2 regions of the Streptomyces sp. NPDC005576 genome follow, and region 1 is predicted to be linked to the other one. Evidence: riboswitches for the same ligand, from Rfam matches in the RefSeq annotation. Region 1 holds a riboswitch; the other holds the start of a gene.
The links. Region 1 has a riboswitch for glycine ahead of gcvP (aminomethyl-transferring glycine dehydrogenase). Riboswitches for the same ligand answer to the same signal wherever they lie in the genome.

Region 1 (8,667 bases):
CTTGGCGACGTCGTCGATGCTGACGCCCGTCTCCTTCGAGATCGCTCGCAGGTCCACGATGCACTCGTGCGCGACCAGGCCGGCCGGGCCGGTGTACAGGATCGGGAAGTGCGGCTCCAGCCGCTTCGCGATGTAGTTCGCCGCGAGCACGGCCACCTGCGTGGCACGCTTCAGACCCTCGCCGCCCATCAGCCGGACGTACGCCCAGGAGATCGGCAGGATGCCGGCCGAACCCCAGGGAGCGGCCGAGATCGGTCCCACGCCCGTCTCGGGACCCGCGGAGGGCTGGAGCGGGTGGTTGGGCAGGTACGGCGCGAGGTGCGCGCGCACGCCCACCGGGCCGACGCCGGGACCGCCGCCGCCGTGCGGGATGCAGAAGGTCTTGTGCAGGTTGAGGTGCGAGACGTCGCCGCCGAACTTGCCGGGCCGTGCGAGGCCGACCAGCGCGTTGAGGTTCGCGCCGTCGACGTAGACCTGGCCTCCGGCGTCGTGCACCTCGCCGCAGATGGCGGCGACGTGCTCCTCGAAGACACCGTGCGTGGACGGGTAGGTGATCATCAGGACGGCGAGCTCGTCGCGGTGCTTCTCGATCTTGGCGCGCAGGTCGTCCATGTCCACCTCGCCGTCGTCGGCGGTCTTCACCACGACGACCTTCATCCCGGCCATCACGGCGCTCGCCGCGTTGGTGCCGTGCGCGGAGGAGGGGATGAGGCAGACGGTGCGCCGGTCGTCGCCGTTGGCGCGGTGGTAGGCACGGACGGCCAGCAGACCGGCGAACTCGCCCTGCGACCCGGCGTTGGGCTGGATCGACACCGCGTCGTACCCGGTGACCTCGGCGAGGCGCTCTTCCAGCTCACGGATGAGGGTGAGGTAGCCCTCCGCCTGCTCGGCGGGGGCGAAGGGGTGGAGCGCGCCGAACTCGGGCCAGGTGATCGGTTCCATCTCGGTCGTCGCGTTCAGCTTCATGGTGCAGGAACCGAGCGGGATCATGCCGCGGTCGAGCGCGTAGTCGCGGTCGGCGAGCCGCCGCAGGTAGCGCAGCATCGCCGTCTCCGAGCGGTGCTGGTGGAAGACCGGGTGCGTCAGGTAGTCGTCGGTGCGCAGTGCCTGCTCGGGGAGCGCGTCGGCGGCCGTACCGTCAAGCGCCTCGACGTCGCCCCGCGCGCCGAAGGCGGCCCAGACGGACTCGAGGTGCGCACGGGTGGTCGTCTCGTCGCAGGCGACCGAGACCAGGTCGGCGTCGACCAGCCACAGGTTGACCCCGCGCTCGCGGGCGTCGGCGACGATCCCGGCGGCCTTGCCCGGCACACGCACGGTCAGCGTGTCGAAGAACGAGTCGTGCACGACCTCGGCACCGGCGGCCCGCAGCCCCTCGGCGAGGATCGCCGCGTAGCGGTGGGTGCGCCGGGCGATGGTCCGCAGGCCGTCGGGACCGTGGTAGACGGCGTACATGCCGGCCATCACGGCGAGCAGCACCTGCGCGGTGCAGATGTTGCTGGTGGCCTTCTCGCGGCGGATGTGCTGCTCGCGGGTCTGGAGGGCCAGGCGGTAGGCCTTGTCGCCGTCCGCGTCCACCGAGACGCCGACCAGGCGCCCGGGGAGCGAGCGGGCGAACTTCTCGCGTACGGCCATGAAGCCGGCGTGCGGGCCGCCGAAGCCCATCGGCACGCCGAAGCGCTGGGTGGTGCCGACCGCGATGTCGGCGCCCAGGTCACCGGGTGAGGTCAGCAGGGTGAGGGCCAGCAGGTCGGCGGCGACGGTGACGATCGCGCCGAGTTCGTGGGCGTGCTCGATCACGGGGCCGATGTTCCGCACGGCCCCGGAGGCGCCCGGGTACTGGAGCAGCACACCGAAGACACCGCGCTCGGCGATCTCGGCCGGGATGCCACCGGTGAGGTCGGCGACGACGACCTCGACCCCGGTCGGCGCGGCGCGGGTCTCGATGACCGCGATCGTCTGCGGGAGGGTGTCGGCGTCGACGAGGAAGACACCGTTCTTGACCTTGCCGACGCGCCGGGCCAGCGCCATGGCCTCGGCCGCGGCGGTGCCCTCGTCGAGCAGTGAGGCGCCGGAGGTGGGCAGACCGGTGAGGTCGGCGACCATCGTCTGGAAGTTGAGGAGGGCCTCCAGCCGGCCCTGCGAGATCTCCGGCTGGTAGGGCGTGTACGCCGTGTACCAGGCCGGGTTCTCCAGCACGTTGCGCAGGATGACCGGAGGCGTGAAGGTGCCGTAGTAGCCGAGCCCGATCATCGGGGCGACCACCTGGTTGCGGTCGGCGAGCGTACGCAGCTCCGCCAGGACCTCGGCCTCGGTGCGCGCCGCCGGGAGGTTCAGCGCCTCGGCGCTCTTGATCACGTCGGGCACCGCCGCGGCGGTGAGCTCGTCGAGCGAGCCGTAACCGACCTGCGCGAGCATCTTCGCCCGGGCCTCGCCGTCCGGACCGATGTGGCGCTGCTCGAAGGGGATGCCCTGCTCCAGCTGGGAGAGCGGCGTGCGGCGGGGGGTCATGATGGAGGCCTCCTGGTCTGACACGACCTGCGAGGGGCACCGCGGCGCGGCTGCCCGTACGGCCTCCCCCTCTGTCATCTCGACCTGAGAGCTTCACCGGCGCGCACGGGGCGTACCGGCTTTCACCGTCGGTGAGGGTGGACCGCACCGGACATGTGCCGGGTGGGACCGCCCTGCTTTCCAGAGTGACCTCGTCCATGCGGTACGGGGGCCTGAGAGATTCCGGGGAGGATTTGCTCCTTCGGCGCCTCCGGATTCAGCACCGGAGGCTCTCCCGCACGGGGTCAGCAGCCATGTGCCAGCCTACCAGCGGGGGTATTCGCCGTTTCTTCGAGTGGCCGATATCCGGAATCTGCACTTCTGTAGGGGCTGTGGAGTAGAGGCGAGCCCCAGTCGTCGTGACCAGCGGGAGGCACCGTGCAGACCGACATCGATCCGCGCGCCCTGATCGGCCGCAAGGCATTCGACCGCGCGGGCGTCAAGATCGGCACGGTGGACGAGGTCTACCTCGACGACGCCACCGGCGTCCCGGAATGGGCCGCCGTCCGCACCGGCCTCTTCAGCAGGGACGCCTTCGTCCCGCTGGAACCGAGCGAGTTCGTCGAGGACACCCTGCGGGTTCCCTTCGACCGCACGCTGATCCGGGACGCGCCCGACTTCGGCGTCGGGCGGCACCTCTCGCCCGAACAGGAACTGCAGCTGTACCGGCATTACGGACTCGACTCCTCCTCGGTGACCGATCCGGGCCCCGACAAGGACTTCGGCAGGCTGGCCGGCCAGGAGGAGTAGTCCACCGGGTCCGCCACCAGCGGCAGCGGGTCGGCCGGGTGCAGTTCCGGGTCGTCCACCCGGAACGTGCGCACCCGGCCGGGTGGGTCGCCCGGCCGCTCGAACCGCACGGTGACCCGCCCGACTCCGCTGCCCTGCACCCAGCCGTGCCCGTACGCCCCGTGCCGCACGTCGAGGCCCGGGTACCAGCGCCGCGCGGCGCGCTCGGCGGCCTCGTCCCCGGACGGGTGGGCCGTGTCCGCTCCCGCTCCCGCGACCGCGGGCCCGGGCGACGCGTCGGCGGTACCGTGCTGCCCCTCCGCCCCCGTGGGCGACCCGGAGGCCGGTCCTTCTGGTCCCGCCGACTGCGCCTCGCGCTCGGCATGGGCCTCCCGCTCTGCCTGCGCCGCCTGCGCGAAGAGGTCCTCCTGCGTGTAGTCCGCCAGGCCCGTGACTCCCACTCCCAGCAGCCGGACGCCCCCGGTGGTGTCCACCCCCTCCAGAAGCCGGGCGGCGGCCTCACGCACCACGCCGGGGTCGTCGGTGGGGCCGCGGAGCGTCTCGGAGCGGGTGAGGGTGGAGAAGTCGTAGCGACGCACCTTCAGCACGACGGTGCGTCCGGAGCGTCCGGCGTTCCTCAGCCGCTCGACACACCGGCCGGCCAGCCGCTCGACTTCCGTCCGGACCCGCGTCCGGTCGTGGAGGTCCACCTCGAAGGTGTCCTCGACCGAGACGGACTTGGCGTCGCGCTCGGCGACCACGGGCCGGTCGTCGAGGCCGAGCGCCATCCGGTACAGCGAGACGCCGTGGGCCCTGCCCACCAGCCGTACGAGTTCGGCCTCGCCCGCCTCTGCCAGGTCGTGGACCGTGGTCATGCCGGCCCGGCGCAGATGGTCCCCGGTGGCCGGGCCGACCCCGGGCAGGGTGCGTACGGGCATGGGTGCCAGCAGGTCCCGTTCGGTGCCCGGCTCGATGAGCATCAGCCCGTCGGGCTTGGCTTCCTCGGAGGCGATCTTCGCCAGCATCTTGGACCCCGCGAGCCCCACGGACCCGCTGAGTCCGGTGACCGCCAGGATGGCCTCCCGCAGCCGCTCGCCGACGGCACGGGCCGACGCGGAGTCGTCGGCCGTCCCGCCGGCCTCGAGGTCCACGAATGCCTCGTCCAGGCTGAGTGGCTCCACCAGCGGGGAGAGGCGCCCCAGCAGCTCCATCACCTGCTCGCTCACGGCGCGGTACAGGGAGAAACGCGGCACCAGGTAGGCGGCGTTCGGCGCGAGCCGGCGCGCCTGGGCCGTCGGCATCGCCGAGTGCACACCGAAGCGCCGGGCCTCGTACGAGGCGGTGGCGACGACCCCGCGCGGGCCCACCCCGCCCACCACGACCGGCTTGCCGCGCAGACTGGGCTTGGCGGCCTGCTCGGCGGAGGCGTAGAACGCATCCATGTCGAGGTGGAGGATGGTGGGCGCGGATCTCACACCGCCGATGGTGCCCTACGCCACTGACAACGACACCGCCCGGCACCCGTTCGGAAGGGCGGTGTCCGGCGGTACGGCCACCGGGGTTCAGACGGCGCGGTTGCGGCGCCGGGCCAGTTCGTCCGTGGGGTTGTGCCCGATCAGGGTCTCCCCCGTGTCCACACGCTCCCCGTGCAGCTGCGACAGCGCCGCGTCCACGTCCCGCCACACCACACCGACGGCGATACCGAAGACGCCCTGGCCGCCCTGGAGCAGGTTCACGACCTCGTCCGGCGACGAGCACTCGTAGACGGTGGCTCCGTCGCTCATCAGCGTCATGCGCTCGAGGTCCTGGAATCCGCGGGCCCTCAGATGCTGCACCGTGGTGCGGATGTTCTGCAGAGCCACACCCGTGTCCAGGAACCGCTTCACGATCTTGAGAAGCACCACGTCCCGGAAACTGTAGAGACGCTGGGTCCCCGAGCCGTACGCCGGCCGGACGCTCGGTTCGACCAGTCCCGTGCGCGCCCAGTAGTCGAGCTGCCGGTAGGTGATCCCGGCCGCCGCGCAGGCCGTCGGCCCGCGGTAGCCGATGTCGTTAGCCCCCGCGACGCCGTCCGACACCGGGACCACCGGGTGCACCGGTTGCCTGATGGTGTGGTCGGCCCCACTGCCGTGCTGCGGATACGGTCCGCCCGCCGCCGCACCGTCGCCGCTGCTTCTCACGCCGACCTCCGTCCTTGACCTGCCCCCTCGAAGGTAGGCAGTCACCGGGGGTGCGTCAACGATCGCCACACTCGGCACGCCGAGTGATAATCACCCTGAGGGTGGTTTCCCGTGACGTCGGACCGGGAAAGGCTTCTCGAATGCGCGCCCGCCACCCGGTTCGCGGGGTCACTGGCTGTTGGTGCCGAAGTCCTCGGGCGAGATCTGGTCGAGGAACTCACGGAACTTCTCGACCTCGTCCTCCTGCTCGTCCGGGATCGCGATTCCCGCGTCGTCGAGCACCCCGTCACTGCCGTAGATCGGCGTGCCGGTGCGCAGCGCCAGCGCTATGGCGTCGGACGGTCGCGCGCTCACCTCCACGCCACTGGCGAAGACGAGCTCCGCGTAGAAGATCCCGTCCCGGATGTCCGTGATCCTGACCTCGGTGAGCTCTTGGCCCACCGCGTCCAGGACATCCTTGAAAAGATCATGGGTCAGCGGCCTGGCAGGGGCCATCCCCTGCTGGGCGAAGGCGATGGCCGTGGCCTCGCCGGGACCGATCCAGATGGGGAGGTACCGGTCGCCTCCCACTTCACGCAGGAGAACGATCGGTTGATTGGAGGGCATTTCCACCCGGACACCGACAACGTCGAGCTCGTTCACACAGCAACCCTAGGACGTGCTCGCCATGTTTGGGTAGTCGGGCTCCGCCGAGGTCAGTGGGAACGAATGCGCAGGGCGGTCTGCACGAGTGCCGCGTGCAGCCGTACGGACAGCTCGGCGATCTCCTGCGCGGTGGCCTCGGCACGTGCTCTGGTCTGCGGATTCCTGTGTCGGCGCAGGGGCGCCACCACCTGCTCGACGAGCCCGGCCTCCCGCTCGGCCGCGGCACGCACGGCGCGCAGGTGGCGCGGTTCCAGCCCGAATCGGCCCAGATCGGAGACGAGTTTGGCGACATTCACCGCTTCGGCGTCGTACCCGCCCTCGGGCTCGGGCACGATGAGGCCGTAGGACTCCCACTCGGCGAGCTGTTCCTCGTCCGCGCCGGTGACGGCGAGGAGCTCCGCACGGCCGATGCGGGCCGCGGTCGGCGCTCCGGCCGTCGTGTCCCAGCAGCCGTCCGCGAGGTCCTTCTGGCCCCCCGGGGAGGGCAGGGCTGCCTGCTCCCCCCGGGCCAGTGCGTCCAGATACTCCCGGATGACCTTCAGGGGGAGGTAGTGGTCCCGCTGCATGCGCAGCACCTGCGCGAGCTTCTCCACGTCTCCGGAACTGAACTTCCGGTATCCGGAAGGCGTCCGCTCCGGCTCGACGAGTCCCTCCGCCTCCAGGAAGCGGATCTTGGAGATCGTGACCTCCGGAAACTCCTCGCGGAGCTGGGCGAGCACCGCGCCGATGCTCATCGCACGCCGGTCCGCGGCGGCGGTGCCGTTTCCGGCACCGCCCTGGGATGTTCGCAGCATGGGCCTTCCCGGGGTTCCCCCGGACGTGGTGGTCCGGGGCAGGGTCACACGCTCCGCTGGCTCGCGTAGAAGACCAGCCGGTACTTGCCGATCTGGACTTCGTCACCATTGGTCAGCGCGACGGAATCGATGCGCTCACGGTTGACGTAGGTGCCGTTCAGGCTGCCGACGTCTCCCACGGTGAAGCTACCGTCCGCGCCCCTGCGGAACTCCACATGACGCCGCGACACGGTCACGTCGTCCAGGAAGATGTCACTCTGCGGGTGACGGCCGGCCGTCGTCAGGTCGCTGTCCAGCAGGAAGCGGCTGCCCGAGTTGGGGCCGCGGCGGACCACCAGCAGGGCGCTCCCTCCGGGCAGAGCGTCCACGGCCGCCTGCGCCTCCGGGGAGAGCGACGGCAGCATGGTCTGGCCGGTGACCTCGGCGTCGTACGCCTCCAGTCCGGAGATGGAGATCGTCGACGTGGTCTCGGAGGCGCGCTCGGGGATTCCGCCCTTCAGCGGCGCGCCGCAGTTGGAGCAGAACCGGCTCGTCGCGGGATTCCGGTGACCGCACCTCGCACAGAGGGCGACACCCGGCCCCACCGGGGCGGGGTGGAATCCGGTGCTCGGCCCGGAGTCAGAAAAACCTATGCCGGAGGCACCCGCCTGCGCCCCGGAGCCGTCGCCCGAGGCGGACAACTCGTCGCGGAAGAGGGGACGCTCGACGCCCTGCTCCTCGTCCTGGCCGTGCCGCGGCGCGCGATGGCGGGCAGCACTGTTGCTGTCCTCGCGTGCGCTCTTTCCGAACAACTTCGCAAAAAACTTCACGGGCGATTCCCCTTGACCGACATAGACCCGCCCGTGGGGCAGGACGAACCCTGACTGAACACACCTGCCGACCCGGACATCCTCACAACGTCCGTATCCACCCGACAGTTTCCACCACGCACCGTGGATACGGTGCGGCGACCCCCCGTAACCCCGCACACCTGCTTGGAGTTGCGAAGAGTCTGGCCCCGCCGCTGGACCACTACGACGACGACCGAGCGTAGTCAGGCTGCTTCGCAGGTCGCAAGGCATCCACCACAATGTCGTCGGCCCGTTCCACCAGCGCCGTCGCCTGCTCCTTCTCCAGGGTCTGGACCACCCCGCCCGGGATGTTGAGGGCGGGCTCCAGATCCTGGGGCCTGCCGATCACCTCGAAGGCATAGGGCGCCGTGACCGCGTGACCGTCGACCTTCACGGCTCCGGCGTCCCCGGAGAAGTACGTACTGGCGACCACCCGCACGCCGTTGACCTCGATGGCCTCGGCTCCGGCCGCGCGGAGCTCCTGGATGGCGTCCAGCAGCATGTCCGGGGCGACCGATTTCGTCGGGTCGTCGATGGTGAGAGTGATTCCCGGCCCGTGGGCCGCGACGGTACCCGCGAGGATACCCAGTTGCCGCTCCTTCTCCAGCGTCTGCTTGCGCGCCTCCTCGGCCTGGTCGGAACTGTTCTCCAGTTCCGTCCGCTGGGCGTCGAGGCGCTGCTTCTCGTCCTCCAGCCGCTGGGTCCGGTCGTCGACCTCGTCGAGGATGCGGACCAGGTCCTCCTGGCGCGCGCCGCGCAGGGCGCTGTCGTCGTTGTTGGACCGCACCTGGATCGCAAGACCCAGCCCGAGGCCGAACAGGAGCAGCGCCACCACCAGTTGGGCCCGGGTCACGCGGGGCGGCCAGAGCCCGGCGAGCAACCGCTGACGTCCGCTCAGCCCGTTCTTCTCCGAGGCGTGTGCGGCACGCGTCTCCCGGGCCG
Region 2 (8,667 bases), on a different contig from region 1:
ACTTCTCGGCCAGCGCGACGACGCGGGCCTTCAGGTCGTCCGCGTCGTACGCGGGCTTCAGGGCCGAGGCGATGATCTCCGCCACCTCGGTGAAGTCCTCGGTCCGGAAGCCGCGGGTGGCCAGGGCCGGCGTACCGATGCGCAGACCGGAGGTGACCATCGGCGGGCGCGGGTCGTTCGGGATGGAGTTCCGGTTGACCGTGATGCCGATCTCGTGGAGCCGGTCCTCGGCCTGCTGTCCGTCGAGCTCGGAGTTGCGCAGGTCGACCAGGACCAAGTGCACGTCGGTGCCGCCGGTGAGGACGGAGACGCCCACCTCGGTGACGTCCGGCTGGATCAGGCGCTCGGCGAGGATGCGGGCGCCGTCCAGAGTCCGCTGCTGGCGCTCCTTGAACTCCTCCGTGGCCGCGACCTTGAACGACACGGCCTTCGCCGCGATCACGTGCTCCAGCGGGCCGCCCTGCTGACCCGGGAAGACCGCCGAGTTGATCTTCTTGGCGAGTTCCTGGGTGGAGAGGATCACGCCGCCGCGAGGACCGCCGAGGGTCTTGTGCGTGGTGGTGGTGACGACGTGGGCGTGCGGCACCGGGCTCGGGTGCAGACCCGCGGCGACCAGGCCGGCGAAGTGGGCCATGTCGACCATCAGGTATGCGCCGACCTCGTCCGCGATGCGGCGGAAGGCGGCGAAGTCCAGCTGGCGCGGGTACGCGGACCAGCCGGCCACGATCAGCTTCGGCCGGGACTCCTTGGCGAGGCGCTCCACCTCGTCCATGTCCACGACGCCGGTCTCGTCGACGTGGTACGGGACCACGTTGTAGAGCTTGCCGGAGAAGTTGATCTTCATGCCGTGGGTCAGGTGGCCGCCGTGGGCCAGATTCAGACCCATGATCGTGTCACCGGGCTGGAGCAGCGCGAACATCGCGGCGGCGTTCGCCTGCGCACCGGAGTGCGGCTGGACGTTCGCGGCCTCGGCGCCGAAGAGCGCCTTGATGCGGTCGATCGCGATCTGCTCGACCACGTCGACGTGCTCGCAGCCACCGTAGTAACGGCGGCCCGGGTAGCCCTCGGCGTACTTGTTGGTGAGGACGGAGCCCTGCGCCTCCATGACGGCCACCGGAGCGAAGTTCTCCGAGGCGATCATCTCGAGGGTGGACTGCTGGCGGTGGAGCTCGGCGTCGACAGCGGCGGCGACGTCCGGGTCCAGCTCGTGGAGGGAGGAGTTGAGAAGCGACATCAGGCGGTCCCTTGGGTCTCAGTTGCCGGAGAACTCGGTGTATTCGTCGGCGGTGAGCAGATCCCCCGGCTCCTCCGCGACGCGTACCTTGAACAGCCAGCCGCCCTCGAAGGGGGCGCTGTTCACCAGGGACGGGTCGTCCACCACGTCCTGGTTCGCCGCGGTGACCTCGCCGGTGACCGGCGAGTACAGGTCGCTGACGGACTTGGTCGACTCCAGCTCGCCGCAGGTCTCGCCCGCGGTCACCGTGTCACCGACCTCGGGGAGCTGGACGAAGACGACGTCACCGAGGGCGTTGGCCGCGTGCTCGGTGATGCCGACGGTCGCCACGCCGTCCTCGACGGCCGACAGCCACTCGTGCTCCTTGCTGTACCGCAGCTGCTGGGGGTTGCTCATGACCTGAATTCTCCTGTACGCGGGTGGGTGCTGATGAACGATGGTCTTACGGGATGAGACGCGACTGCGTCACGTTCGGCCCGGTGGGCGGGGCGTGAGCAGGATGCGATCGGGCCGTGAGCAGGACGCGATCGGGCCGTGGAGGGGCACGATCCGGGCGCCGTGGGCCCCTGCGCCTACTTCTGGCGCTTGTAGAAGGGCAGGGCCACGACCTCGTACGGCTCCTGGGTGCCCCGGATGTCCACGGCGACACCCTTGGTGCCGGGGGCGGCGAAGGCAGCGTCCACGTACGCCATGGCGATCGGCTTGCCCAGCGTCGGGGAGGGGGCGCCGGAGGTGACCTCGCCGATCACCTCGACGTCGGACCCGTCCACGGAGACGACCGCGAAACCGGCGCGCGGCACCCGGCGGCCCGCGGCGACCAGGCCGACGAGCTTGCGGGGCGGGGCGGTTTCGGCGCGCTCGGCGGCGGCGGTGAGCGCCTCGCGGCCCACGAAGTCGCCCTCCTTCTCGAACTTCACGACCCGGCCGAGGCCCGCGTCGAACGGGGTCAGCGCGGTGGTCAGCTCGTGCCCGTACAGCGGCATGCCCGCCTCCAGGCGCAGCGTGTCGCGGCAGGAGAGCCCGCAGGGGATCAGGCCGTGCGGGGCGCCCGCCTCGGTGAGGGCCTGCCAGAGCGTCTCGGCGTGCTCGGGGGCGACGAAGAGCTCAAAGCCGTCTTCGCCGGTGTAACCGGTACGGGCGATGAGCGCGGGGACTCCGGCGACCGTGCCGGGCAGGCCCGCGTAGTACTTCAGCCCGTCCAGGTCGGCTTCGGTGACGGCCTTCAGGACGGCGGGGGACGCGGGGCCCTGGACGGCGATCAGCGCGTACGCGTCGCGGTCGTCGCGGACCTCGGCGTCGAAGCCGGCGACGCGCCCGGTCAGGGTGTCCAGGACGGTCTGGGCGTTGCCCGCGTTGGCGACCACGAGGTACTCGGTGTCGGCCAGCCGGTAGACGATCAGGTCGTCCAGGATGCCGCCGTCCTCACGGACGATCATCGTGTAGCGGGCGCGGCCGACGCCGACCGTACCGATGTTGCCGACGAGCGCGTGGTTCAGGAAGGCGACGGCCCCGGGGCCGGTGACGGCGATCTCGCCCATGTGGGAGAGGTCGAAGAGCCCGGCGCGGGTGCGCACCGCGTGGTGCTCATCACGCTCGCTCGCGTACCGCAGCGGCATGTCCCAGCCCGCGAAGTCGGTCATGGTCGCGCCCAGGCGACGGTGGGTCGCGTCGAGGGCGGTCGTACGGGGGGCGGTGCTCATGAGGTGTGGCTCCCGGGGCGCAGGGCATGACGACGAGGACGGTCCCTCCCCATCTGTCATCGGAACCTGAGAGGTTCGCCGAGAGGCCCCTGACGGGTCGGCTTGCACCTTGGGTGGAGCCGTCGGACGGCTCGCTTTTCAGATCTGCCTCATCCACGCGGTACGGGGCCTGAGAGATTCAAGGGAGGAACTTGCTCCTTCGGCGCCCGGCACACACGGTGGCCGGAACTCTCCCGCGTGGATTCAAACGGCCGGTATGCAGTTGCGGGCACATCATCGCACGCAGCACGGACGGCCACGGCGCCCGGTACCCCGCCCGGAGCGCGGGCCCGGCTTCCCCTCCCGGACGGTTGCTCCGTATTACCTTTTCTTTACACTCTGTGAGCAGGTGTGGGGTGACTCGACAGGGGGAGTGCCGATGTCGTTGCGACCGTACGCGGGGGTGGTGCGGGCGGTGGTCCCGGCGCGGCACGCGCCATCCGCCGCCCAGCAGGGACCACCGGTCGTGCGCGACCTGCGGGGCGGGGCGGGGGACGGACCGAGGCGGCTGGAATTCGCCCCGGGGGACGTCGTCGTCGTCTCCGGGCTGCCCGGCAGCGGCAAGTCGACCCTGATCCGGCGCACCGTCACCGCCCGCGCCGTCGACTCCCAGGACACCCGGGACCGCTTCACGGCGGTCCTGCCCCGCTTACTTCCGTACGCCCTCTACCGCCCCCTGGTCCGCGCCGCCCACTACTACGGGCTGCTCGGGGCGCTCCGCTCCGGCGAGGCGGTCGTCGTCCACGACTGCGGGACCCAGGGCTGGGTGCGGCGCTGGCTGGCCCGCCACGCGGCACGCCGGGGCCGCACCCTCCACCTCGTGCTGCTCGACGTGACCCCCGGGACGGCCAGGGCGGGCCAGCGCGAACGCGGGCGCGGCGTCTCCGGTTACGCCTTCGCCCGGCACCGGCGCGCGGTCGGCCGACTGCTGCGGGACGCGGAGCGCGGCCTGCTGCCCCCGGGCTGCGGCTCCGCCGTGCTGCTGGACCGCCCCGCGGCCGGGGCGCTCCTCGCCATCGCCTTTGCGGCGGCGGCGACGGACGTGCGGGGCCCGGCAGCGGGCCCGGTGGTGGACGTGCCGGGCGTGGCGGTCGTCGACAGGGCCGTCGCCGACCTGCGGATCACCGAGGTGGCGGAGGCGCCGGAGGGGGTGCCGGGCGGGGTGCCCGGGATGCGGGAGAACCTCGGGGACGGCAGCGTGGCCGGGACGCCGGGGCCCCGCGCCGGTTAGTGTTTCTGCCCCAGGACCCGGTCGACAAGAGGACGCAGAGGCAGTGGACATCCCGGCACAGACGGCGCCCCACCAGCTCCAGGGGTGGCCGGCGAACGAGTTCGAAGAAGTGCTCAGCGCCTCGCTGGGGGTCCCCGGCGCGGGCGGCCGGCTCGTCGAGGTGCTCGGCCGCAGCCAGGTCTGGGTTCCGCTGCCGGCCGGGGGCAGTCCCGCCAGCGCCGATCTCGACCTGCCGACCATCGAACTCGACGGTGCCGCCTTCGTCCCCGTCTTCAGCTCCGAGGCACAGTTCCTCAGCTGCGTCGGCACCCACCTCTCCTTCGCCGTCGCGCCCGCCCGCGAGTTCGCGCGCGGACTGCCCCCGCAGGTGGGCATCGCGGTCAACCCGGGCGGTGCGGTGGGGCTTCCGCTGCCGCCCGCCGCCGTCGCCGAACTCTGTCGTGCCGGGAACACCCCGCTGGACGGGCCGGCCGGCGGCGGCCGGGTGCGGCTCTGGGAGCCGGACTGGAAGGAGGAGCCGGTCGACTTCCTCGCCGCCGTGTCCGCGGAGTTCCAGCGGACCGGTGTGGTCGCCACCGCCCGGCGGGCGCTGGCCAGCATCGAGGGCGGCGACCCCGTCCTCTTCATCGGTGTCCAGTTCTCGGCGTGGGACGAGGCGACGCAGAGCGCCCCCATGGACGCGCTGGGCCGCGCGCTCGGCCACGTGCAGGTGCCGTGGCCCGTCAACCTGGTCCTGCTCGACATGGCACAGGACCCGGTCGGCGACTGGATGGTGGAGAAGGTCCGGCCCTTCTTCCAGTGAGTCCGGCGCTTCTTCCGGTGAGTACGGCCCTTCTCCGGGTGACCGGCCGCACCCGCGGCGTCCGGGCCGGCCGCCGGCCGGGGTGGTGCGGGGCCGCCGTGTCCGGCATGTCGGACGGTGGCGTCAAGTCGGTGTCAGTAAGGGCGCATAAGCTGGTTTGATGGCGAGGCCGCTCCCGCACGCCCGGGGGCGGCGCGCGACACGGTGAATCGACGAGGGGCGGGACCCAGGGTGAGTGCGTCGGGCACGGCAGCGGCCGGGCAGGTCGAACACATGCTGCGCCAGGTGACCCCCGGGCGCTTCGACGCGTACGAGGAGCTGCTGAGGGCACTCTCGGACGGCCAGGTCTGGATGCTGCTCTGGCACGGCACGGCCGGCTCCCCGGATGCCCAGTACGGCAACATCCGGGTGGACGGCCTCGGTTACGCCCCGTGCGTCACCTCCGCCCAGGAGCTCGCGGCCAGTGGCTGGAACCGCGCCCACGAGGTGACCACCGGTCGGGAGATCGCCCGCTCGCTCTTCCCCGACCACTGGGGGATCTGGCTCAACCCGCACACCCCCGGGGGCGGCGTCGGCATCCCCTGGCTCGATCTGCGCCGGATCGCCAACGGTCTCGACCGGCTGCCCGCCGGCCCCCTCACCCTCTCCGAACCGGCCATCGAGATCCCGCAGTTCTACGCGCTGCTGTCGCAGAACGCGCACCGCACCCCGGCGATCCGCTCGCTGCGCCGTGCCTGGGTGCAGCCGGCGCTCGGCGCCCCGTACCTCGCCATCGGGCTCGACCTCTACGACACGGGACGGGTCGCCGTGGAGTCGGCCCGCGCGATGATGGGGCAGACGATCGGCGCGGTCCCGGAGGGGCTCCCCGTCTCGACGGTCGCGATGTCCGACGACTACGACCCGGTCGCGATGTGGCTGCGGGCCAACTCCCGTCCGTTCTACGACCGGGAGGCGCACGCGCAGCCCGTCGTGCCGCCACCGGCCGCCCCCGGTTACGGCTACCCGCCCGCGTACTGACGGGTACACCCTCCCCGGCCCGCTCCCCGGCGTGGTCGCGCCGTCGCGGTCCACGCGTTTCGGGAACCGCCGCCGCGAGGGAAGTGACCTGCGTGTTTCGGCCATCTCCGGCCGTCTTCCGGGCCCTTGACGCACCGTGTGCGGTGTCCGAGAGCAGCGCTCATGAGGCTTTCACGCCTTTTTCGCCGACGGACGGTGAAGCGTGCCGTCTGAGGGGTACATCGCCCCCATGCGCACCATGCCCTGCTCTGGCCACTTCCGCCGTCCAAAAGGGCATAGGCGCCCATCTGTCAGCATGCGGATTTCAACTGTGTTGCGTCCGGGGGTCGTTCGCGGGCGTCCGGATAACGGATCGACCACGTCGGATCACGGTTAGGCATCCATTCGCCGTCAAGTCTGGCAACAGATCACGACGGGGATGAAGACTCCCGCTCCAAGGGGCGATCCGTCCCGCGTCACCACGGACGAGAACCGCCGCCACCGCGGCAAGTGTGTGCCGGCCACCGCCGGTTGAGAGGGGTCCACGCCACGATGACGGCACCACTGCACGAGCCGACAACGGAAGCGGCCCCCCCGGCGGGATTCGAGGCGGGCGTGGCGCCCGGGAAGGCGGTGCAGGGCCGTTCCCTCGGCCGCATCGCCTGGGAGCGGCTGAAGCGCGACAAGGTGGCCCTCGGCGGCGGCATCGTGGTGCTGTTGCTGGTCGTCGTCGCCCTGCTGGCGCCCGTGATCACCCACCTGGTCGGCCAGTCCCCGTACGACCACCACGAAGAGCTGATCGACCCGCTGTTCTCCACGCCCACCGGCTCCTACGGGGCGATGAGCGGGAAGCACTGGTTCGGCGTGGAGCCGGTCAACGGCCGGGACATCTTCGCCCGCATCGTCTACGGCGCCCGGGTCTCGCTGCTCGTGGGCTTCCTCTCCGCCGTCGTCGCCATCGTGCTCGGCACGGTGCTCGGTGTGCTGGCGGGCTTCTTCGGTGGCTGGCTGGACGCGCTCATCAGCCGCGTGATGGACATGCTGCTCTCGTTCCCGCAGCTGCTCTTCATCATCGCCCTGGTCTCCGTGATGCCCAACAAGCTCCTGGGGCTGGAGGGCTCCGGTGTCCGGCTCGCCGTGATGGTCCTGGTCATCGGGTTCTTCGGCTGGCCGTACGTCGGCCGCGTGGTGCGCGGCCAGACCCTGTCCCTCCGGGAGCGGGAGTACGTGGACGCGGCGCGCAGCCTGGGCGCCGGACGGTTCTACATCCTCTTCAAGGAGCTGCTGCCCAACCTGGTGGCGCCGATCATCGTCTACACCACGATGATGATCCCCACCAACATCCTGACCGAGGCGGCTCTGAGCTTCCTGGGCGTCGGCGTGAAGCCGCCCTCCGCCTCCTGGGGCCAGATGCTGTCGGCCGCTCTGAGCTACTACGAGTCGGACCCGATGTACATGATCATTCCGGGCGTGGCGATCTTCATCACCGTCCTCTCCTTCAACCTCTTCGGCGACGGCGTGCGTGACGCGCTCGACCCGAAGGGTTCTCGCTGACTGCCGTACCACGGAGCCCGTGCGCCGCACGGGCCGATCTACACACGGAGGAATCCGAATCGTGACGACTCGACGGAACACACGGCGCAAGCAGGCCGTGGCAGCTGCTGCCGTGGTCGCGGCACTGCTCTCCACGGCGGCCTGTGGCGGCGGGGGCGACGACGGCAAGGGCAAGGGCGGTGGCGGCTCCGCGTCCGCGGCCGGTTTCGACGCGGCGAACAACAAGGTCGCCAACCCCTCGACGAAGGCGGGCGGCGAGCTGAAGTTCGCCGGTGTCCAGGACACCGACTCCTGGGACACCACGCGCGCTTACTACGGCTTCGTGTGGGACTTCATGCGCTACTACAGCCGTCAGCTGGTGACCAGCAAGACGGCCCCGGGCGCCGGCGGCACCGAGCTGACCCCGGACCTCGCCACCGACCGCGCGAAGATCACGGACGACGGCAAGACCTACACGTACACCCTGCGCGACGGGGTCTCGTGGGAGGACGGAAAGCCGATCACCTCGCAGGACGTCAAGTACGGCATCGAGCGCCAGTGGGCTCAGGACGTGCTGGCGGGCGGCCCCGTCTACCTGCGCGACATCCTCGACCCCAAGGGTGAGTACAAGGGTCCCTACAAGGACACCTCCCCCGACAAGCTCGGCCTGAAGGCCATCGACACCCCGGACGCGAAGACGATCGTCTTCCATCTGCCCGCCGCCAACAGCGACTTCGAGGCGATCCTCGCGCTGACCTCGTCCTCGCCGGTCCGGCAGGACAAGGACACCAAGTCGAAGTACGGCCTCAGGCCCTTCTCCTCGGGCCCGTACAAGTTCCAGTCGTACACGCCCAACAAGTCCACCGTGCTGGTCCGCAACGAGAACTGGAAGCAGTCCTCCGACCCGGTCCGCAAGCCGCTCCCGGACAAGATCTCGCTGACCCTGTTCTCCAACGCGGACGACATGGACAACAAGCTGCTCAGCGGCGAGTACGACCTCGACGTCAACCAGACGGGTCTCTCCCCGCAGGGCCGCACCAAGGCGCTCAAGGAGTACAAGGCGAACCTGGACAACCCGGTCTCCGGCTACATCCGTTACGCCGCCTTCCCGCAGAACGTCGCGCCGTTCGAC

Region 2: linked by a shared signal. The riboswitch ahead of gcvT (glycine cleavage system aminomethyltransferase GcvT) and the one ahead of gcvP (aminomethyl-transferring glycine dehydrogenase) in region 1 are both predicted to bind glycine.

The regions. Positions count from the first base shown of each region.
Region 1 is NZ_JBIAJC010000008.1:4,816-13,482, reverse strand. Features, by position in the region: gene gcvP (aminomethyl-transferring glycine dehydrogenase) at 1-2,508, opposite strand, end outside; glycine riboswitch at 2,699-2,795, opposite strand; gene ACFYPN_RS15380 (PRC-barrel domain-containing protein) at 2,926-3,297, shown strand; gene ACFYPN_RS15375 (DNA polymerase IV) at 3,219-4,751, opposite strand; gene ACFYPN_RS15370 (MerR family transcriptional regulator) at 4,839-5,456, opposite strand; gene ACFYPN_RS15365 (bifunctional nuclease family protein) at 5,625-6,098, opposite strand; gene ACFYPN_RS15360 (MerR family transcriptional regulator) at 6,152-6,895, opposite strand; gene ACFYPN_RS15355 (FHA domain-containing protein) at 6,940-7,704, opposite strand; gene ACFYPN_RS15350 (DUF881 domain-containing protein) at 7,907-8,667, opposite strand, start outside.
Region 2 is NZ_JBIAJC010000011.1:57,165-65,831, forward strand. Features, by position in the region: gene glyA (serine hydroxymethyltransferase) at 1-1,234, opposite strand, end outside; gene gcvH (glycine cleavage system protein GcvH) at 1,253-1,630, opposite strand; gene gcvT (glycine cleavage system aminomethyltransferase GcvT) at 1,807-2,934, opposite strand; glycine riboswitch at 3,083-3,180, opposite strand; partial or broken gene ACFYPN_RS20710 (AAA family ATPase) at 3,353-4,006, shown strand; gene ACFYPN_RS20715 (enhanced serine sensitivity protein SseB) at 4,248-5,006, shown strand; gene ACFYPN_RS20720 (enhanced serine sensitivity protein SseB C-terminal domain-containing protein) at 5,238-6,023, shown strand; gene ACFYPN_RS20725 (ABC transporter permease) at 6,555-7,556, shown strand; gene ACFYPN_RS20730 (ABC transporter substrate-binding protein) at 7,615-8,667, shown strand, end outside.